Regions from separate parts of the Streptomyces sp. RK9 genome, predicted to be linked through region 1. Evidence: riboswitches for the same ligand, from Rfam matches in the RefSeq annotation. Region 1 holds a riboswitch; each other region holds the start of a gene.
The links. A riboswitch is a leader RNA that binds a small molecule or an ion and turns the genes downstream of it on or off. The one in region 1 is predicted to bind cyclic di-AMP.
Positions count from the first base shown of each region.

Region 1 (5,135 bases):
GTCTCCAGGGTGCGCACCCGGCAGGCCTGTGATTCCAGACTGATGAAGTCGCGGTACGCCGGAGGCAGCAGACCGCGGTAGGCGTGCCACCAGTGCGGCCGCCCGTTCTCGTCCTCCCCGCCCGCGAGCACGACCAGGAGCTCGCGCAACTGCGGATCGTCGACCTCGTACGCCTCGAGGAGCAGCCGCACGTCCGAGGCGCGCACCCCGGAGCGCCCGGTCTCGATGCGGCTCACCTTCGACTGGTGCCAGCCGACCCGGGCCGCCGCCTCACCGCTGGTGAGTCCGGCCTGCCCGCGCAGCGCGCGCAACTCCGCGCCGAGCTTGCGGCGCCGCACCGCGGGACCGTACTGCATGTCCGTCTCCTTCCGGACGTCCGCGCCAACCGTACGGGACAGCGGGAGACTGTAGAGGAAGCGCCAGTGTTGCGCCCAAATACGGTCTGCCGTCGCAGAGTTCACCGCTTCGAGCGACAGATATATGCACATCTCGGTGGATCGCCGCGCGTCACCGGCCCAGGAGTGGCACTCTGGCGCGAAGCACCAGTTCCGGGACTGTCCTCGAGTTCTTCCGCCACGAGTCGGAGTCCGGTCCCGGTGGGAAAGGGACAGTGTCGCCATGGCAGACCTCCAGGAAGTATCAGTCACTCTGCCGAGCGATCCTGTCTCGGTCGCAGCCGCCCGCAGGTATGTGGCGGACACGTTGTCGGAGTGGGGCCTGCCGGCCGACGCCGACGTCGCCGACACGGTGCGGCTCATCGTCTCCGAACTCGCCACGAACGCCGTCCAGCACACCCTCGGCCAGTCCCCGACCTTCACCGTGGACGTGCAGCTCGACCGGGACGAGCGGCTGCGCATCGGCGTCACCGACAGCCACCCGCGCTTCCCCCGGCGCCTGCCCGCCGCCGTCCAGCAGGACAACGGCCGCGGCATGGTCATCATCCGCTGGCTCACCGCCGAGTGCGGCGGCAGACTCTCGATCTGTCCGACGGCGGAGGGCGGCAAGACGGTCTGGATCACCCTGCCGTGGTCGGTGCCGGTCCAGAGTTGACGTCTCGCGGTCAGGTGGCCGAGCGGCCGAACGTCCCCCGCAGCAGGGCCCGGAACGTGTCCGCGGCCGGGCTCGACTCGTCCGTGCGATGGCAGACCCAGATGGTGCGCCGCAGCTCCCCCGGCTCCAACGGCCGGAAGCCGACCGGGGTCGCCGCCGTGCGGGCCACCATCTCCGGGACCACCGCGGCGCCGAGACCCGCGCTGACCATCGCGCACACCAGGGCGTAGTCCGGCGTCTCCACGAGCACCGCGGGCGCCGCCCCCGCCCGCGCGAGCGCCGCCTCCACCCCATGGCGCGCCGGATGCGCCGGCGCCATGCTGATCAGGGGCTGACCGGCGAGCTCCCCGAGCGGAAGCCGCCCGGTGCCCGCCGTCAGCGCGTGCCCCGGCGCCGTCACGAGCACCAACTCCTCGACGAGGACCGGCTCCAGGGTGACCGACGCGGGCGGCGCGGGCAGCTCCGCGGGTTCGTACGTGTGCGTCAGGGCCACATCGGCGTCCCCCGCCGCCACCGCGGCCACACCCAGGGGTGGTTCGTGGCCGGTGACCGTCAGCTCGACGTCCGGATGCGCCCTGCGGAACGCGGTGAGCGCGGGCGGCAGCAGATGGATGCCCGCCGTCGTGAACGTGGCGACCCGCAGCCGCCCGCCCCCGAGGCCCACGAGCTGCGCCAGCTCGTGCCGGGCCAGCTCCATCTCGTCCAGGACCCGGCGGGCGCGCGCCAGGAGCAGCTCGCCCGCGCCGGTGAGCCGGGCACCCCGGTGGTGCCGCACCAGCAGGGCCGCGCCCGCCTCCCGCTCCAGCTTGGCGAGCTGCTGGGAGAGCGCGGGCACCGTATAGCCGAGCCGTTCGGCGGCGCGGGTGATGGAACCGGCTTCGGAGACCGCCACGAGCGCCGCGAGCCGCGTCGGGTCGTACATGACGTGCCTCTTCCTGTGGCTGTGGACCGCGGTCCTGCGGCGGTACGCGAACGCCCCGGCCCCGGCCTTCCGGGACCGCCGCCGGATCTTACGGGGAGCCCAGCATAAACAGATGCTTAAGGAAGACGCAGAAGATCTCACATACCTGCTGAAGGCTGACTCACGGCACAGTGGCCGTCATGGACGCTCAACTGGTCGCCTTCACCGGCGTCGCCGCAGGCATGGTCGCCATGCCCGGCGCCGACTTCACCGTCGTCGTACGCAACGCGCTCGCCTCCCGCCGCGCCGGAGTCCTGTGTGCGCTCGGCATCGCGGCGGGACTCCTGGTGCACACGGCGCTCGCCGTCGCGGGCGTCGCGGCCGTGCTCGCGGCGGTGCCCGCGCTGTTCCGCGCGCTGCAGGTGGTGGGTGGCGGTTATGTGCTGTACCTGGGGGTGCGGGCGCTGCGATCGGCGGTGCGGCCGCCCGGGGTGGAGGCGGTGGGGGCGGTGGGGGAGCGGCCCGAGGGGGTGACGGCCGTGCAGGACCCCGGCGGCGGGCGTGGCGGCGGCCTGCGCGAGGGCTTCCTCACCAACGCCCTCAACCCCAAGGCGTCCCTGACGTTCCTGAGCGTGCTGCCTCAGTTCGTGCCCGAGGGGAGCCCCGCGATGCCCCGCACGCTGCTGCTCGCCACGATCGTCGTGGCCTTCGCGCTGCTGTGGTTCCCGGCCGTCGCGCTGCTCGTGGACCGGCTCGGCCGCTGGCTGCGCCGACCGGTCGTGGCCCGGGCGATCGAGGGCGGCACCGGCGTGGTGCTCTCGGCGCTGGGTGTGGTGCTGCTCGCGGAACCGCTGGTCGCGTAGCCCGACCTGTCGACGCAGCCCGATCAGACGGGCCCGCGCTCGTCCCCCTGCCGTCGCGCGATCCCCCACGGCAGCAGCCCCCACAGGCCACCGCACACCAGCAGCGTGGCCCCGGCGGCGCAGAAGGCGCCGGTCCGGCTCGCCGCCACGTCCACGACGAGAAGCACCGACCCGGTGAGCGCCAGGACGAGGACGGCGAGTCCGGCTCCGGCGAGCCGGGACGACACCGTGACGACGAGCGGCTTCGCGCCACGCGCGAACAGTCCCCGGTGCAGGGCGGCGGGAGCGGTGAACAGCGCGGCCGCGAGGACGGCGAGCAGCAGCGTGGTCACGTATGTGGCGCGCTGGAGGGCGTCGAGCGACGGGAAGCGGGGGGTGAAGGCGAGGGTGAGCAGGAACGCGAAGAGGAGCTGCACGCCGGTCTGAGTGACCCTCAGCTCCTGGAGGAGCTCGAGGAAGTTGCGGTCGGCGCGTTCCAGCGGGGTCTCGTCGCGGCCTCGGCTGTGGTCGTGCGCGGCGGTGCCCGATGACCGGGGGCCGCCGTCGGGATCGTTCTCGGACATGCACTACGAGTATCCCGGTGCGACGCGAACCACTCCTCGCGTCGGCCGGATCACGCCCGGACGGCGGTGCCTGCCCGAAGGCACCGCCCTCCCGGCACCCGGGTCAGCGGACCCGGCCGTACCAGACGCTGTTGCTCCAGATCTTCTCCAGGCGCACCACGGTGCCCCGCTTCGGCGCGTGCCAGATCTTGTTCTTGCCGGCGTAGATGCCGACGTGGTAGACGTTCCGGCCGGAGTGGAAGAACACCAGGTCGCCGCGGGTGCGGTTGGCCTTGGAGACATGCCGGGTCTTGTTGTACTGCTGCGCGGCGGTTCGCGGCAGCTTCTTGCCCACGCGCTTGTACGAGTAGAGCGTGAGGCCCGAGCAGTCGAACCGGTGCGGTCCCACGGCCCCGTAGCCGTAGGGAGAGCCCTTCTTGGAAGCCGCGATCTTGAGCGCCTTCGTCCCGTGTGTGGCTGCCTCGGCCTCGGAGACGAGTCCGGGGGCCACGATGGTGCCGCCCACGGCGGCGAGCGTGAGTGCCGATGCGGTACCGGCCCTCGTCAGCAGCGACGGAACACGATTCAGCGCAGTCATGCGCAACCCTTCGTCAGCCGCCTGTGAAGGATGACCTGTCGGGTTCGGGCAGGCGAAGATGCCCGGTCGTACAACGACTTCACCCCAAGGGCCGGCCGGTCTCCCGGACAGCCCGCCTTGCTGGGTCCTCCACTCCTGCCGATGCACAGATGTCGACCGGTCATCCGGGTGGCGGCAGGACTCGGCGTCCGCCCGGACCGCCCCGCCGCTTGTGGCGGGGGCTTGTCGTCGGAAGGGATCTTCACCCGAGAGTGGCGAAAAAACCGAGCCGAATCGGCCGTATGTGAGGCTCCTCACGACTGACCTGTTCGGGTGGACAGAGCCCGAAAGGGGCCTGGGTCACAGTCGGAGACGATTGCCCGAACAGCGCCGGAAGGTCCGGTTCCGGCTGCCGCGTAAGGGAGTTGTGCAACTCAAGGGGCACGCGCGTGCGAGTGTTTCCTACGCTGAAAGAGCTACCACCTCTGGTCGTACCCCGGGTAAGGACCGGAAGCCGCGCGACCCCCGTCCGTGCCGTCCGCACCCCCAACGGGCGGACGGCGCGGACGCGCTGCGGCCGGGGCGCTCCGAAGGCCGGCCGGTGAGACGGCGCACCTCGGGTGTGGGGTCGCGAGAGAGGCGGGGCGGCTCGGGGCGGGGCTCCGGCGGATCGGCCGAAGCTGCGCCGAAGAGCCCCGTCAACTCCTAGCAGAAACGCTTGGCCGACTCGCCGTTTATAGGTGTGCTCACCCCACTTGTGGTCGTGTTGCTCCGCCTTCCCGCCTTCCCGCCTTCCCGCCTTCCCGCCTTCCCGCCTTCCCGTCGTCCCGTCGCCCCGCCCCCGGACGGATCGGTCACCCGCCCGTCGGCGGCGCCCCTTCGCCGACACCAGGCGGCGGTACGGCCACGCGCGCGGCACGCCGCTCGCCGTCCAGCGTGCGCAACGCCCGGGCCAGCGTCGCCGAGTGGACCTCCGCCTCGCCCCGCTGGTGCATCAGGTTCAGGGCGTCCCGCAGCTCCGTCGCCCTGACCACGAGGGCTTGTGCGGCGCGCAGGCCGCCGTACGTGTGCTCCGCGCGCGCCGGATTGATGCGGCCGACGAGGTCCACCACCGCGAGGTAGGCGTCGATCAGCTCGCCCTCGGCGCGGGTCAGGGCAGGCAGCGGCGGCAGTTCGGGCAGCACCCGGGCCTCACCCGGCGG
Region 1 is NZ_CP173703.1:3,492,985-3,498,119, forward strand. It holds gene AB6L24_RS14395 (helix-turn-helix domain-containing protein) at 1-356, opposite strand, end outside; gene AB6L24_RS14400 (ATP-binding protein) at 619-1,050, shown strand; gene AB6L24_RS14405 (LysR family transcriptional regulator) at 1,061-1,972, opposite strand; gene AB6L24_RS14410 (LysE family translocator) at 2,152-2,814, shown strand; gene AB6L24_RS14415 (DUF6328 family protein) at 2,838-3,377, opposite strand; gene AB6L24_RS14420 (C40 family peptidase) at 3,481-3,954, opposite strand; cyclic di-AMP (ydaO/yuaA leader) riboswitch at 3,957-4,122, opposite strand; gene AB6L24_RS14425 (hypothetical protein) at 4,788-5,117, opposite strand; gene AB6L24_RS14430 (ATP-dependent Clp protease proteolytic subunit) at 5,125-5,135, opposite strand, start outside.

Region 2 (5,135 bases), on a different replicon from region 1:
GCTGGCGCTGCTTCGGCACCGGGCGGGCCGGGGCCGGGCCCGCGCCGACTTCGCCGTCCGGGAGCGGGAGCTGCTCGACGCGCTGTGGGAGCGCCGCGAGGTGGTCCGCCCTGCGCTCGCGTACGCGGCGCGGGTGACGGCGCCGGTCGTGGTGCCGCTGCCGTACACCGCGTACGGGCCGCCGCACATGCCGTACGCCGTGTACGGCCAGCCGCCCGGCGTCTGCGCCGCACCGTACGGAACGCCCGGCCCCGCCTACCCCTCGTACAACCCCTACCGCACCTGACGCACGACCCGCCGCGCGCCCGGTCCGCTCACGCCGAAGCGGCGGTGAGGCGGGCCACCTCGTCCTCGGTCAGGTCGAGGTCGGCCACCTCCAGGAGCGCAGGGAGCTGCTCGACCGTGCGCGCGGAGGCGAGCGGCGCCGCCACCGTCGGCTGGGCGGCGAGCCAGGCGAGGGCGACCGTGGCGTGCTGGGCGCCGCGCTCCTCGGCTATCGCGTCGAGGGCGGCGAGGACGCGCCGGCCGCGCTCGGTCTCCAGGTGGGCGCCCGCGCTGCCCGCCCGCGCGCTGTCGACCTCGGCGCCGGGACGGTACTTGCCGGTCAGGAAGCCGGACGCGAGCGAGTAGTACGGAATGGCCGCGAGGCCCGAGCGGGACGCGACCTCCTGGAGGGGGCCCTCGTAGGTGTCACGGGAGACCAGGTTGAAGTGCGGCTGGAGGGCGACGTAGCGCACGAGGCCCTCGCGGTCGGAGAAGTCCAGGGACTCCTGGAGGCGTTCGGCGGTGATGTTGGACGCGGCGATCGCGCGGACCTTGCCGGAGCGCACCAGCTCGTCGAGGGCGGTGACGAACTCCTCGACCGGCACGGACGGGTCGTCGTAGTGCGTGTAGTAGAGGTCGATGTAGTCGGTGCCGAGGCGGCGCAGCGACTCCTCGACACCGGACTTGATGGTGTTCGCCGCGAGGCCCTTGTAGTCGGGGTGGGCGCCGACCTTCGTGGCGATGACGACGTCGGAGCGGTTGCCGCGGGCGGCGAGCCAGCGGCCGAGCACGGTCTCGGACTCGCCGCCCTTGTTGCCCGGCGCCCAGGCCGAGTACACGTCGGCGGTGTCCACGAAGTTGCCGCCCGCGGCGGTGTAGGCGTCGAGGACGGCGAAGGACTGTGTCTCGTCCGCGGTCCAGCCGAAGACGTTGCCGCCGAGGGCGAGGGGGAATACTTCGAGGTCGGAGGAGCCCAGCGGGCGGAGTGTGGTCATAAGGGGCTCAACATCCGCAGCGGGGAACGAATTCCGTGTGTGGCCCACGGAAATCTGCGGCCCCGCTCCCGGATGCGGCTCCGCCGTCGCGGGTTCCGACCGGCGGCCCTGGCGTCGGGGGGTCGTCGCCAGGACCGCCGGAGCCTTGGGTGTTACGGGTTGAGGCCCTTGCCCTGCAGCCAGGCCAGCGGGTCGATGTTGGCGCCGCCGCTGGTGTGGACCTCCATGTGGAGGTGCGGTCCGGTGACGTTGCCGGTCGCGCCGACGCGGCCGATGACCTCGCCCGTGGTGACCTTCTGGCCGACGCTGACGCTCATCGAGGACTGGTGGCAGTACCAGATCTCGGTGCCGTCCTTCAGCTCCAGGACCGTGCGGTAGCCGTACGAACCGGACCAGCCCGCCGACTTGATGGTGCCCGTGTGCACGGCCTTGAGGGGCGTGCCGGTGGGGGCGGCGAAGTCGAGGCCGGTGTGCTGGCCGGAGGACCACATGGAACCGGAGTCGCCGAAGTGCGAGGTGAGGGTGTACGAGGAGGTGGGCAGCGAGAAGCTCTTGGCGAGCTTGGCGAGGCGCTCCGCCTCCGCCTTCTTGCGCGCGGCCTCCTCCTTCTTGCGCTTCTCCTCGGCGGCCTTGGCCTTCGCGGCGGCCTCCGCCTTGCCCTGCTGGGCCTTGGCCTGCTCGGCGGCCTTCTTCACGGCGGCGTCCTCGGCGGCGATGCGCTGGGCGTCCTCCGCCTGGTGCTGCTGGTTCTCGGCCTGCTGCATGATGCGGGCGCGCAGGGCCTCGCCCGCGCCGGTGGTGCCGCGCTCGGCGTCGGCGGTGGTGACGCCCGCGGAGCTGAGCGGCGCGGCGGCCGCGACGGTGGCGGTGTCGGCGCCGCCGGCACCTCCGTCGTCGTCGGATATCAGGGAGCCCACGCCCGGCAGGGACTTGGCCTCGGGGAGCTGGTCGGTGACCGCCGACATGTCCGGCATGGCGATGGAGACCGGGGGCTTGCCGCCCTGCGCGGTGGCGATGCCGCCCGCGCCCACGGCCGCGATGACGCCGACGCCGAGGACGGTGGAGCTGCGCGCGAGGCCGCCGCCGCCCTTCTTGTGGACCCGGTGCCTGCCGCGCACGGGGCGGATGGACTCCGCGGTGGGGTTCCACTCCTCCCACGGCTCCTGGGGGGCGTACCCGCCGAATCCGGTGGGACCCTCGGGTCCTTCGGCGGATTCGTCGTTCGGTACGTAGAGCGCTTCGGGGGCAGGCCGGTTGGACGCCACTGGGGCGCACTCCTTTCCTTCCTTCTCGCCTACCGGGTTAGCTGACGGGTTCGGAGCAGGAAGGTCTCCTACGGGCGTGGTGCGTGCCCGATTCACCCCAATGTGGTGGTTCCCCGGCTCCCTTGCGGGATTAGGCGCGTGCGCACGGAGCCGACTTGAGTGCCGGCTGGGACGACCGCGCTGCGTTATCGAACGTTAATAGACAGCGGTGCCGTATTCCAAGCTGTTCCGTCTGATCGTTAACGCTTACGCTACGAACACAAGGGACATCAGCGGCTGGAGTAGGGCGAGTTGAGCGGAGCCCATGACGCACCGCAGCGTTCTGGATCTCCACGGCTTGCTGACACCGCGCCAATCAGGCTGCGGAGGGGTGCCCTTCAGTCACCGACCGTGATCGGACGGCGTACGGCGAGCATCGCCAGGTCGTCCGTGGCACCGCCCCCGGTGTGCCGGCGGACCTCGTCGACGAGGGTCGCGAGCAGTGAGTCGGGTCCGGCGGGCCCGGGGAAGATCCGGCCGCCGAGCCGGGTGGCGGGGACGTAGAACTCGCCGTCCTCGTCCCGGGCCTCGGAGAGCCCGTCGGTGTAGAGCAGCAGCGTGGCCCCCGGCGGGAACGGGGTCTGGTCGGCGCGGTCCGGCCAGGTGCCGAGGTCGCCCATGCCGAGCGGCAGCGCGGGCTCGGACGGCGAGAGCACGCACAGACGTCCGTCGGCGCGCAGCATCAGTGGTTCGGGGTGGCCGCGGTTGATGATGCGTACGGTGCCCTCGTCGCCGCGCGGGATCTCCACGAGGACCGCCGTGGTGAACCCCTCGAAGGCGTCGAGCCCGTCCCGCCGCATCCCCTCCCTGGCCAGCGCCCGCTCCAGGCGCTGCGCCACCGCCTCCAGCGTGGCCTCCTGCTCGGCGGCCTCCCGGAAGGCCCCGATGACGACGGCGACGGCGGCCACCGCCCCCATCCCCTTGCCCCGTACGTCACCGACGACGAGCCGCACCCCGTGCGGGGTGTCCTGCACGGCGTACAGGTCCCCGCCGATGAACGCGTCGGCCTCCGCCGCCTCGTACCGCGCGGCGATGTCCAGGCCGCCGATCCGCGGGTCGGGCTGCGGCAGGACCGCGCGCTGGGTGGCCTCGGCGATGGACCGGGCGGAGGCGAGGCGGGCGTCGCCGCGGCGGACGACCCGGTTGATGACGACGGCGAGGGCGCCGACGGTCAGCATCGTCAGGAACTCGGTGATGACCTGGACGTCGGCGCCGTCCACGCGGTGGCTCAGGCGCAGCACGAGCACGGCGGCGCAGGACACGGCGGCGGTCGCGACGGTGGTCCGAAGCCGGAAGAACGGGGCGGTGATCAGGGGCGCCGCGGCGAACAGCGGGGACGCGGTGAACTCGGGCGGCGTGAGCATGTCGAAGCAGATCCCGGCGACGAGGAGGAGCGGGGGCAGCGCGCGGACGAGGGCCCGCTCGCGGGGGAGGGTGCGGGTGGTGCCGCCGGGGGCGATGGTTGGCTGGGAGAGGCGGGCCTTCTTACGGGGGCGGGGGTGGGCCGGGCCGCCCTGCGCACCGTCCGGCCCCCCACCACGCACAGCAACCACCACCACTCCACTCCACCGCATCAGCGCCGCGTCGGCCCATCCAGGCTTCCCGCAGCGGGAGCCCGGGGCGACCTGATGTGGGCCGAGTGGGTGAGCCGTGTGGTGGGGCGGGGACGCGCCCGGAGGCGTGCGGCCGAGCAGAACCGGCACCGCACGCCCCGGGCGCGCGAGGGTCAGGCGGCGTCACCCCCGAGCACCGGCACCGGCGCCGCGAGCCGACCGGACCTGCCGAGGGAGCGCAGCGCCAGCGCGCAGCCGGCGCCGAGCGCGGCGAGCGCGAGCCACGGCACCGCGGGCAGCCCCCGGTCGTCCGCCACGTCGAGCAGGGCGCCCATCGCGAGGTTCCCCGCGGTGATGCCGACGCCGCAGACCGTGTTGTAGAGGCCGTAGTGCGTGGCCACCCACCTCTCCCCCGCGAGCGAGACGACGGTGTCCATCTCGAAGGGGTAGAGCACGGCGTTCGCGGCCGCCAGGGCCGCCGCGCACAGCAGCAGCGCCGTGACGCCCGCGTACCCGGGTCCGCCGAGGGCGGGCGGCAGGAACGCGGCGCCCATCAGGGCGAGCCCGGCGGCCAGACACTGCTCCCGCGTCCACGTGCGCTTGCACCAGTCGGTGATCCGCAGCTGCCCGACGAGCGCGACGAGCCCCGACACCACGAACAGCCCGCTGGTCGCGACCGTCGTGGCCGTGCCCCCGCCCAGCAGCCGCTCCACTTCGAGGGGCAGCGCGAGGTACACCTGGAACGACAGGACGTACGAGCCGGTCATGGCGAGCGAGAACAGCCAGAACGGCCGGTTCCCGAACACCGCCCGCCACTGTCCCCGCGCCGGACCCGCGGAGCCGTCACCGGCCGCATCGCCCTTGCGCACCGGGAGGCGCAGCAACTGCACCACCGAGAGCAGGGCGAAGAGGACCGCCGCCACCGCGCACGTGAGCTTGAAGTCCACGCCGGTCAGGGCGAGTCCGACGAGCGGGCCGAGCAGGATGCCGGTCTGGTAGAAGACGTTGAACAGCGCGAA
Region 2 is NZ_CP173704.1:758,299-763,433, forward strand. It holds gene AB6L24_RS23450 (PrsW family intramembrane metalloprotease) at 1-286, shown strand, start outside; gene AB6L24_RS23455 (aldo/keto reductase) at 315-1,259, opposite strand; gene AB6L24_RS23460 (M23 family metallopeptidase) at 1,412-2,524, opposite strand; cyclic di-AMP (ydaO/yuaA leader) riboswitch at 2,536-2,671, opposite strand; gene AB6L24_RS23465 (PP2C family protein-serine/threonine phosphatase) at 2,902-4,107, opposite strand; gene AB6L24_RS23470 (MFS transporter) at 4,290-5,135, opposite strand, start outside.
Region 2: linked by a shared signal. The riboswitch ahead of AB6L24_RS23460 (M23 family metallopeptidase) and the one ahead of AB6L24_RS14420 (C40 family peptidase) in region 1 are both predicted to bind cyclic di-AMP.

Region 3 (5,135 bases), on a different replicon from region 1:
TACAGCCGGCCGGTGAACCCCGCTCCCAGGACGTTGCGCAGGACGCCGCGGCCGACGCCGTCCGGGGAGCGGCCCACGCCGATGACGGCGACGGATCCCGGCGCGAGCAGGCGCTGCACGGAGCGGGCCTCCGCGCGCTGTTCACGGGCGCGCTGGACGGCGAGGGAGCGGTCGGTGGGCTCCAGGTCCAGTTCCAGGCGTACGACGCCGTCCTCGAAGCTGCGCTGCTGCTGATAGCCGGCGTCCGTGAAGACCTTGACCATCTTGGTGTTGGCGGGCAGGACCTCGGCGGCGAAGCGGCGGATGCCGCGTTCGCGGGCGACGGCCGCGATGTGCTCCAGGAGCGCGGAGGCGACGCCGCGGCCCTGGTGGGCGTCCTGGACGAGGAAGGCGACCTCGGCCTCGTCGGCCGGCGCGGAGGCGGGGCGGCCCTGGGCGTCGATGCGGTCGAAGCGGACGGTCGCGATGAACTCGCCGCCCACGGTGGCCGCGAGGCCCACGCGGTCCACGTGGTCGTGATGGGTGAAGCGGTGCACGTCCTTGGCGGACAGGCGGGGGTACGGCGCGAAGAAGCGGTAGTACTTCGACTCGTCCGAGACCTGCTCGAAGAAGCTGACCAGGCGGTCCGCGTCGGCGGCGGTGATGGGCCTGATCCGGGCGGTGCCCCCGTCCCGCAGCACCACGTCGGCCTCCCAGTGGGAGGGGTAGGGGTGCCGGTCCGCAGTGGGCTCGGCGCTGTCCGACGAGGTGTGCGCTGGGCCGTCCGCCGGGGTCTGCATGGGGCCAGGGTACGGGTCGCGCGGCCGCCCGGGCCGGGGCAGTGTAGGAGTGGTCGAAGGGCGGCCGGGTAGGGGTCGTACGTCCGTGGCGCGAGGGGACGGACGTCCGGCGGGAGCATCCGGGTCGGCATGAGATAGTGGTCTAGACAAGTGTGAGACACCTGGAAGGGCAGCAACACATGGCTGAGCGCCGCGTCAACGTCGGCTGGGCCGAGGGCCTCCACGCCCGGCCCGCCTCCATCTTCGTCCGTGCGGCCACGGCCGCCGGCGTCCCCGTGACGATCGCCAAGGCCGGCGGCAACCCGGTCAACGCCGCCTCCATGCTCGGGGTGCTCGGTCTGGGTGCGCAGGGCGGCGAGGAGATCGTGCTCGCTTCGGACGCCGAGGGTGCGGACGCCGCCCTCGACCGCCTGGCGAAGCTGGTCGCCGAGGGGCTCGAGGAGCTTCCCGAGACCGTCTAGTGCGCCTGGCGCTCCGTCCGCGGAGAACGCCGCCCGGCACCTGCGCGAAGGGCCCGTCCTGAATCCAGGGCGGGCCCTTCGCGTACCCGGCGCGCATCTCATGACGCATGGGCACATCTCGTGACTCATATGGAGTCGTGCACCTGGCGATTATCCGGCCGTGCACCTCACGCACATTCGGCGCATATTCGGCACGCATTCGACACGTATTCGGCGCACATTCGGCGCGTACTCGAAGCCGAAACAAAGGCAGTGGAATGCCGACCGCGAACACGTCTCTCTTTGTATACGGCGTCGCCGTTAATTCCGCGCGCTCACTGTGTTGACGGCATGTTGCGAATCCCTCACACGCCCGGCGCGGGGGCCGGTCCGCGGCCGGTGCGCGGTGGCGGCCCGTTCGGCGTGCAGCACGGTGAGGGCGCGGGCCCGCTCCGCGTCGCCGCGGGCCACGGCGTCGACGACGGCGGCGCGCTCGGACCAGGTCTGCGCGGGGGCGGCCTGGGGCTCCGTGCCGTACATCCAGGCGATCTTGTGGCGGAGCTGGGTGAGCAGGGTGATCAGGCCGGGGCTCGACGAGGCCTGCGTGAGCGTCTCGTGGAACCAGCCGTCGAGCGAGCGGAGGTCCTCGGTGCCGCCGTGCCGGGAGCGCTCCTTGCCGAGCCGGACGAGCCCGCGCAGGACCTTCAGATGGGCCTCGGTGCGGCGCTGGGCGGCACGGGCGGCCGCCAAGGGCTCCAGGAGCGCGCGGATCTCCAGGAGGTCGGCTGCGTCCTGCTCGGTGGGCTCGGCGACGCAGGCGCCCGCGTGCCTGCGGGTGACGACGAAGCCCTCGGCCTCCAGCGTGCGCAGGGCCTCGCGCACGGGGACGCGGGAGACGCCGTAGCGGCGGGCGAGCAGTTCCTCGGTGAGGCGCGTGCCGCGTTCGTAGACACCGGAGACGATGTCGTCCCGGATGGCCGTGCACACCGAGTGCGCGGGAATGCGCATGACGGACCTCCGCTTTAATGCCCGCGAAACGCGTCGGTCGGCGCGTCGGCCGACGCGTCGAATGGCGCTCGTTCAACGACTCCATGGACCCTGCCGCCATGAACTCTATTGCAGCGGGCCGGATTTTCCGACGGGAGACCGGAATCCATGGATATCTTTTGGCCAAAAGGGCCCGCATACGCAGGAAAGCCCCGGCTCGGGTGAGCCGGGGCTTTCCTGCGTCCGGGAGGGTCCCGGCATCAGGATTCAGACGTTGACGCCGTGCGAGCGGAGGTACGCCACGGGGTCGATGTCGGAGCCGTAGTCCGCGCCGGTGCGGGCCTCGAAGTGCAGGTGCGGGCCGCTGGAGTTGCCGGTCGAGCCGGAGAGGCCGATCTGCTGGCCCGGGGTGACCGCCTGGCCGACCGTGACGCTGAGGGACGACATGTGGCCGTACTGCGTGTACGTGCCGTCGTTGTGGCGGATCACGACGTTGTTGCCGTAGGCGCCGCCCCAGCCGGCCTCGACGACGGTGCCCGCGGCGACCGCCTGGACCTGGGTGCCGGACGCGGCGTGGAAGTCGACGCCGGTGTGGCTGCCGGAGGACCACATGGCGCCGCCGGTCTTGTAGCCGGTGGAGACGTAGCTGCCGTCGATCGGCGAGACGTAGGAGCCGAGGCGCTTGCGCTCGGCCTCGCGGGCGGCGCGCTCCTTGGCCTCGCGCTCCTTCTGGGCCTTCACCTTCGCGGCGGCCTCGGCCTTCCGCTTGGTCTCGGCGGCCTTGCGCTTGGCCTCCGCGGCATCGGCGCGGGCCTCGGCCTCGGCCTTCTTCTGCGCGGCGGCCTCGACTGCGGCGTGCTTCTGGGCGGCGGCCTGGGCGTCGATCTCGCCGGCCAGGGAGTCGCCGACGGAGATGGACTGGGTGAGGCCGGTGTGCGCGTACTCCGCGGAGCTGCCTTCGGCGGCGAGGGCCGGCGCGGCCAGGCCCGAGATGACTCCGGTGGTGGTGAGCGCGGCGACGCCCGCGGCGCTTGCGGTCGTGCGCGTGATGCGGCTCGGACGGCGGTGCTTGCCGGTCGGGCGGGTGAACGCCATGAAGCGGCTGATCCTTTCCTTCCTTCTCGCCTACCGGGTTAGCTGACGGGTTCGGAGCAGGAAGGTCTCCTACGGGCTCCTCGCCTCGCGGCAAGGGGTCCGATTCACCCCAGGGACGTGTGGGTCCCCGGCTCCCCCGGCTCGCGCCGTACGGGGACTCGGCGATGGCTGTCCGGTGCCGCGGACGCGGCGTACTGCCTGACGGACAGCCGGACCGACGCTAAACGTCTCATCTTTCAATCGACAAACGAATCAGGCCTTTTGTAGCGCACGCCACAGGCCAGACGAGCAACCTCCATGCCAATTCGGACATATGGCAGCATGCAGGGACCCCAGCGGCTTCCTGAGCCACTGGGGTCCCTGTTCTCACGCGATGGTTGCTACCGCTATGTCCGGCTTTACGTCATCAGCGGCGCAGGTCCGTCCCTTTCCGGCAATCAGCCGGTGACCACCGTCACTTCACCGATGCCGAGCGCCTTGACGGGCTCCTCGATCTGCGCGGCGTCGCCCACGAGGACCGTCACCAGACGGTCGTCCGGGAAGGCGCTCACGACGGCCGCGGTGGCCTCCACGGTGCCCGTCTGCGCCAACTGGCGGTACAGGTGGGCCTGGAAGTCGTCCGGCAGGTGCTGCTCGACCTGGTCGGCGAGGGTGGCGGCGACGGCCGCCGCGGTCTCGTACTTCAACGGGGCGACGCCGACCAGGTTCTGCACGGCGACGTCGCGCTCGGGGTCCGTCAGGCCCTCCGCGGCGAGCGTGCGCAGGACCTTCCACAGGTCGTCGAGGGCCGGGCCCGTGTTCGGGGTGTCCACGGAGCCGCTGATGGCGAGCATCGCGGCGCCCGTAGCCCCCTCCGGGGACGTGGGGGCGGCGGAGCGCAGGACCTGGGCGAAGGCGCGCACTCCGTAGGTGTAGCCCTTCTCCTCGCGCAGGACGCGGTCCAGGCGTGAGGTGAGGGTGCCGCCCAGGCAGTACGTGCCGAGGACCTGCGCGGACCACACGCGGTCGTGCCGGTCCGGGCCTACGCGGCCGATGAGCAGCTGCGTCTGGACGGCGCCGGGGCGGTCCACGATGACGACGCGGCCGCGGTCGTCGGCGGTCACCGGGGGCACCGGGCGCGGCTCGGCCGCCCCGCCGGTCCAGGCGCCGAGGGTGTCGGCGAGGACGGCGTCCAGGTCGATGCCGGTGAGGTCGCCGACCACCACGGCGGTGGCCGTCGCGGGGCGGACGTGCCTTTCGTAGAAGGCGCGTACGGCCGCCGAGTCGATCGCGGAGACCGTCTCCTCCGTGCCCTGGCGCGGGCGCGACATGCGCGAGGACGCAGGGAAGAGCTCCTTGGAGAGCTCCTTGGCGGCGCGGCGCGCCGGGTTGGCGGCCTCGTGCGGGATCTCGTCCAGGCGGTTGCGGACCAGGCGCTCGACCTCGCTGTCGGCGAACGCGGGCGCGCGCAGGGCGTCGGCGAGCAGGCCGAGCGCCTTGGGGAGCCGGGAGACGGGCACTTCCAGGGAGACCCGCACGCCGGGGTGGTCCGCGTGCGCGTCGAGCGTGGCGCCGCAGCGGTCGAGCTCGGCGGCGAACTCCTCCGCGGAGTGCTTGTCGGTGCCTTCGGAGAAGGCCCTCGCCATGATCGTGGCGACGCCGTCGAGGCCCTGCGGCTCGGCGTCCAGGGGGGCGTCGAGGTGGATCTCCACGGCGACGAGCTGCTGGCCGGGGCGGTCGCAGCGCAGCACGGTGAGGCCGTTGCCGAGCGCGCCGCGCTCGGGGGCCGGGAAGGCCCAGGGCCTGGCCGTGCCCGCCTGGGGCTGCGGGTGGAACTGCATCGTTGCGGCCTCGG
Region 3 is NZ_CP173704.1:3,313,448-3,318,582, reverse strand. It holds gene AB6L24_RS34850 (GNAT family N-acetyltransferase) at 1-779, opposite strand, end outside; gene AB6L24_RS34845 (HPr family phosphocarrier protein) at 959-1,240, shown strand; gene AB6L24_RS34840 (GntR family transcriptional regulator) at 1,541-2,227, opposite strand; gene AB6L24_RS34835 (M23 family metallopeptidase) at 2,474-3,301, opposite strand; cyclic di-AMP (ydaO/yuaA leader) riboswitch at 3,315-3,475, opposite strand; gene AB6L24_RS34830 (M16 family metallopeptidase) at 3,739-5,135, opposite strand, start outside.
Region 3: linked by a shared signal. The riboswitch ahead of AB6L24_RS34835 (M23 family metallopeptidase) and the one ahead of AB6L24_RS14420 (C40 family peptidase) in region 1 are both predicted to bind cyclic di-AMP.

Region 4 (5,135 bases), on a different replicon from region 1:
GCTGACGCCGGACTGCCGCAAGTGGCACAGGCGGCCTGGAACTGACGGTCCAGTGGAAACGGGTGGGCGGGTGGGGAATGCCCGCCGCGGAGCGGTGGGCCGGGGCGCCCCGGTGCCGGGTCAGGCGGGGTCGGCGTTGCCCACGCAGGGGCCCTTCCGCCACCACTCCGGCAGGAGGGCGATGGCCTCGTCGCCGAGCGGGTTCACCCCGGGGCCCGCGGCCAACGAGTGGGCCACGAGGACGTGCAGGCACTTCACGCGGTCGGGCATGCCCCCGGCCGAGGGGAAGCCCTCAAGGACCTCGATGGAGTCGCGCCGCGCGATGTAGTCCTCGTGGGCGGCCCGATACGCGGCGGCAAGCTCGGGATCGGTGCCGAGCCGCTCCGTCATCTCCTTCATGACGCCGTTCGCTTCAAGCGTCCCGATCGCGGACGCGGCCCGCGGACACGTGAGGTAGTACGTCGTGGGGAACGGCGTGCCGTCGGGCAGCCGCGGCGCCGTCTCGACCACGTCCGGATTGCCGCAGGGGCAGCGGTGCGCGATGGCGCGCAAACCACGCGGCGGGCGCCCGAGCTGCTCCTGGAACGCGGTGATGTCGGCGTCCGTGGGCGCGGTGGGCTCGGTCTGGGGCGGGGGCGTCTGCATGCCTGTCTTTCGGTTCGTACTGGACTGACGGTGTCAATTGTCGTCGGCGCGATCGGCGGCGCCGGCCCTGTCGGCCTCGTCGACGCCGTCCCAGACGTTCGCGTACCAGGGCCGGTCCGCGGCCGCCTCGTCACCGCGGTGGTCCTCCGCGGCCGCCGGGTCGATGACGGTGAACCCGGTCTCGCCCGGCATCACATAGTGCAGCCGGTCCCGGACGCGCTGCTCGGCGTACGCGTCGTCCTGCCAGCGGGCCTTCTCGTCGCGCAGCCGCTCCACGTTCTCGCGGTGCTCGGACTGCTTCTGCCGCTGCTCGGCGATGTCGGCGCGCTGCGACACGTACTGCCTTATCGGGTAGGCGAGCGCCACGACCAGCGAGCAGACGACGAGCACGAGGAGCGCGGCGCGGCCGGTGAGCCGGGAGCGGCGGGCCTGCCGCTTGGTCTGCGAGCGGTAGACGCGCTCCGCGGTCTGCTCGCCGAGCAGCCGCAGCCGGGTCGCCGTGGAGAACCGGTCCTTGTCCCGGACTTTCCCGGCCATGTGTCTCGCCTCCCCAGTACGCGCGTACGTCCCCGCACACGGTACGGGACCGAGTACGGGGACGTACGTACGACTGGCTAGGGCTTAGCCCTTCAAGCGGCGCAGCCCTTCAGGTGAAGCTCAGCCCTTGAAGCGCGGGAACGCGCTGCGGCCCGCGTACACGGCCGCGTCGTCGAGGATCTCCTCGATGCGAAGCAGCTGGTTGTACTTGGCGACGCGGTCCGAGCGGGCCGGGGCGCCGGTCTTGATCTGACCGCAGTTCACGGCGACGGCGAGGTCGGCGATGGTGACGTCCTCGGTCTCGCCGGAGCGGTGCGACATCATGCACTTGAAGCCGTTGCGCTGGGCCAGCTCGACGGCGTCCAGGGTCTCGGTCAGCGAACCGATCTGGTTGACCTTCACCAGGAGGGCGTTGGCGGAGCCCTCCTCGATGCCGCGGGCCAGGCGCTCGGGGTTGGTGACGAAGAGGTCGTCGCCGACGATCTGGACCTTGTCGCCCAGCTTGTCGGTGATGACCTTCCAGCCCGCCCAGTCGTCCTCGAACAGCGGGTCCTCGATGGACACGAGCGGGTACGCCTCGACGAGCTCGGCGTAGTACTCGGTCATCTCGGCGGCCGAGCGGGACTTGCCCTCGAACTCGTACTTGCCGTCCTTGTAGAACTCCGACGCGGCGACGTCGAGGGCGAGCGCGATCTGCTCGCCGGGGACGTAACCGGCCTGCTTGATGGCCTCGACGATGAGGTCGAGGGCGGCGCGGTTGGAGTCCAGGTTCGGCGCGAAGCCGCCCTCGTCGCCGAGGCCGGTCGACAGGCCCTTGGTCTTCAGGACCTTCTTCAGCGTGTGGTAGACCTCGGCGCCCCAGCGCAGCGCCTCGGAGAAGGACTCCGCGCCGATCGGGGCGATCATGAACTCCTGGATGTCGACGTTGGAGTCCGCGTGGGACCCGCCGTTCAGGATGTTCATCATCGGAACGGGCAGCAGGTGCGCGTTCGGGCCGCCCAGGTAGCGGAAGAGCGGCAGGTCGCTCGCCTCGGAGGCGGCGTGGGCGACGGCAAGGGAGACGCCGAGGATGGCGTTGGCGCCGAGCGAGCCCTTGTTGTCGGTGGCGTCGAGGTCGAACATCGCCTGGTCGATCAGGCGCTGCTCGGTGGCGTCGTAGCCGACGAGCTCCGGGCCGATCTGCTCGATGACGGCGAGGACGGCCTTCTCGACGCCCTTGCCGCCGTAGCGGTTGGCGTCTCCGTCACGCAGTTCGATGGCCTCGAAGGCACCGGTGGAGGCGCCCGACGGGACCGCGGCGCGGCCGGTGGACCCGTCGTCGAGGCCGACCTCGACCTCGACCGTGGGGTTGCCTCGGGAGTCCAGGATTTCCCGGGCTACGACGACGTCGATGGACGGCACGAGCATCTCCTTATGGGATGTGACGCTAGGGGCGCATGGCGTGCACCACTGGGGGCGCGGGCTTGCGCATGGCTTGCATGGTCTTCATCGGCCCTGCGTCTCCTGAGCCTAACGGGCCCGGGAGCTTCGGCCAGCCGACCGCCCGCCCCGTGGGACGGCCATCGGGCCAATTCCCTGGGAATCCGGACGGAACCACAGGTTCTTACCGGCCGGTAGCTTCGCCCTGGGCGTACTCGGGGACGACCTCGGCGCGCACCGGGACCGGCGGGGACGCCCCCCGGACAGCACCTCGCCCCGGTGCGTACGGGGGATACGCGCACCGGGGCGAGGGAGACCCGTGGGGACGGGGGCGCTCCGCGGGGCGGAGCGGGGGCCCTGTCCGGACGGGCCGGACAGGGCGCGGGTCGGGCTCAGGCTCAGCTGAGGTGCAGCTGCTGGCCCGGGTAGATCACGTCGGCGTCGGAGATGATGTCGCCGTTGAGCTTGTACACCTTGTGCCAGCCGCCCTTGACGTCGTGCTCGTCGGCGATCTTGGACAGGGTGTCGCCCGTCTTGACCTTGTACTCGCCGTCGCCCTTCTTCACGACCTTGCCGGTCGGGGTCTGGACGGTCTTCTTCGACTCGGTCTGCGGGGCGGCCTGCTGCGGCTTCGGCTGCGGCTTGGCCTGCTGCTGCGGCTGAGCCTGCTGCGGCTGCTGCTGGGGCTTGGCCTGCTGCTGCGGCTGCTGCTGCGGCTTCTCGGCACCGCCACCGTTGTACGGGGCGCTGGTGAGGCCCACGCCACAGCTCGGCCAGGCACCCTTGCCCTGGCCCGCGAGGACCTTCTCGGCGATCTCGATCTGCTGGGCCTTGGAGGCCTTGTCGGCGGTGGCCGCGTACTTCGTACCGCCGTAGGCGGCCCAGGTGGAGGCGGAGAACTGCACGCCGCCGTAGTAGCCGTTGCCGGTGTTGATGGACCAGTTGCCGCCGGACTCGCACTGGGCGACCCGGTCCCACTGGTCGACGGTGGCGGCGTTCGCGGTGCCGGCGGCCATCAGCGGGGCGGCGACGGCGGCGCCGGTGACACCGACGACGGCGGCCGCGCGGGTGGCCTTGGACGGACGACGGTGCTTGCCCTTGCCGGAAAGCAGCATGGAGTGATCCCCTCACCGACGCCTGCGAGGTGAGCTGTCGGGTTCGGGCGGGTGAGTGCCCGGCCGTACGGCTTCCGTACGACTTCACCCCTAGCCGGTCCTGCGCGTCGCGCGGCCGCTGGCCGCTCAACGCGTGGGCCCGGCGCTTACCTTGGGTCCCCCGCTCCTGCCTTCGGCGCTCGAAGCGACGACTGTTCCCGTCCGGCCGTTGGCAGGATTCGGCGTACCGACCGGCGGGGCCCGCTGTGGCGAGCGGTCACGACCGTAGACAGGCAATCACCGGAATTTCAAAGACGATCAGGGCTTCTGAGACCCATCTCTCACTTGCCTCTCACCGTCTTTAACCCGGACATTCACCCCGAACTGCCAGTCAATTTCCGCCCGGCGACGCCTACTTCCGGTCCGCCTCCGCGGCCTCTTCCTCGCTCAGGTCGAGGCGCTGACCGGGGAGGATGAGATCCGGGTCACCGCCCACGGTGCGCTTGTTCTCCGCGTAGAGGGTGGACCAGCCGCCGTCAAGGTCGTGCCGGTCGGCGATCTGCGAGAGGTTGTCGCCGGAGCGGACCGTGTAGGTGCCCGCGGGGTCGGTGGCGTCACGCGCGTCGCGCCCTTCACCGCGCGACGCGTGGCGGCCCGCGGAGCCCGCGCCGCCCTTCTCCGTCCCGTCGGCCTCGTCGGCGCTGGAGCCGCGGTGGCGGCCGGACGGAAGGCCGGAGGAGTCCTCGGAGCCCTCCGCGGACTCGTCGGCGCCCGACGGCTCACGGCCCGCCTCGGAGCCGGCCTCGGGCGAAGTGCTGTCGCGGTCGCCGGACTTGCCGTCCTCGTCCGCGCCCTTCTCGCCCCTCTGCCCGCCCTTGTCGCGTTCGTCACTCTCGTCGGCCGAGCCGCTGTTGTCGGGCTTGCGGTGTTTGCCGGTTTCCTCGCCCTTGTCGTCCTCGGCGTCCGCGCCACGGTCCTTGCCCTTGGCGTCGGCGGCGTCGCCGGTGCCCTTGTCGCCCTTCTCGCCCTTCTCGCCGTCCTTGGAGCCCTTGGAGCCCTCGGCGCCGTCGGACGACTCCGGGGACGTCGACGGGGCGGGCGGGAGGCCCGGGTCGACGTCGGCGGCCGCGCCGCCCTTGCTGAGGCCCGCGGCCGGGCCGCAGTTCGGCCACGCGGACGGGCCCTGGTCGGCGAGGACCTTGTCGGCGACGGCGATCTGCTGGGAGCGGCTCGCCTGGTCGGCGCTCGGCGCGTACGCGAGGCCGCCGTAGCTCTCCCAGGTGTCCTGCGTCAGCTGCAGACCGCCGTAGTACCCGTCGCCCTTGGCGCTCCACGCGCCGCCGCTCTCGCACTCCGCGACCTTGTCCCACGTCGAGGCCTCGGCGGCGTGCGCGCCCGTGGCGCCGAGCAGCGGGATGGCGATGGCGGATCCCGTGACGC
Region 4 is NZ_CP173704.1:130,176-135,310, forward strand. It holds gene AB6L24_RS20715 (DUF501 domain-containing protein) at 121-645, opposite strand; gene AB6L24_RS20720 (septum formation initiator family protein) at 679-1,182, opposite strand; gene eno (phosphopyruvate hydratase) at 1,303-2,589, opposite strand; gene AB6L24_RS20730 (transglycosylase family protein) at 3,000-3,716, opposite strand; cyclic di-AMP (ydaO/yuaA leader) riboswitch at 3,721-3,904, opposite strand; gene AB6L24_RS20735 (transglycosylase family protein) at 4,108-5,135, opposite strand, start outside.
Region 4: linked by a shared signal. The riboswitch ahead of AB6L24_RS20730 (transglycosylase family protein) and the one ahead of AB6L24_RS14420 (C40 family peptidase) in region 1 are both predicted to bind cyclic di-AMP.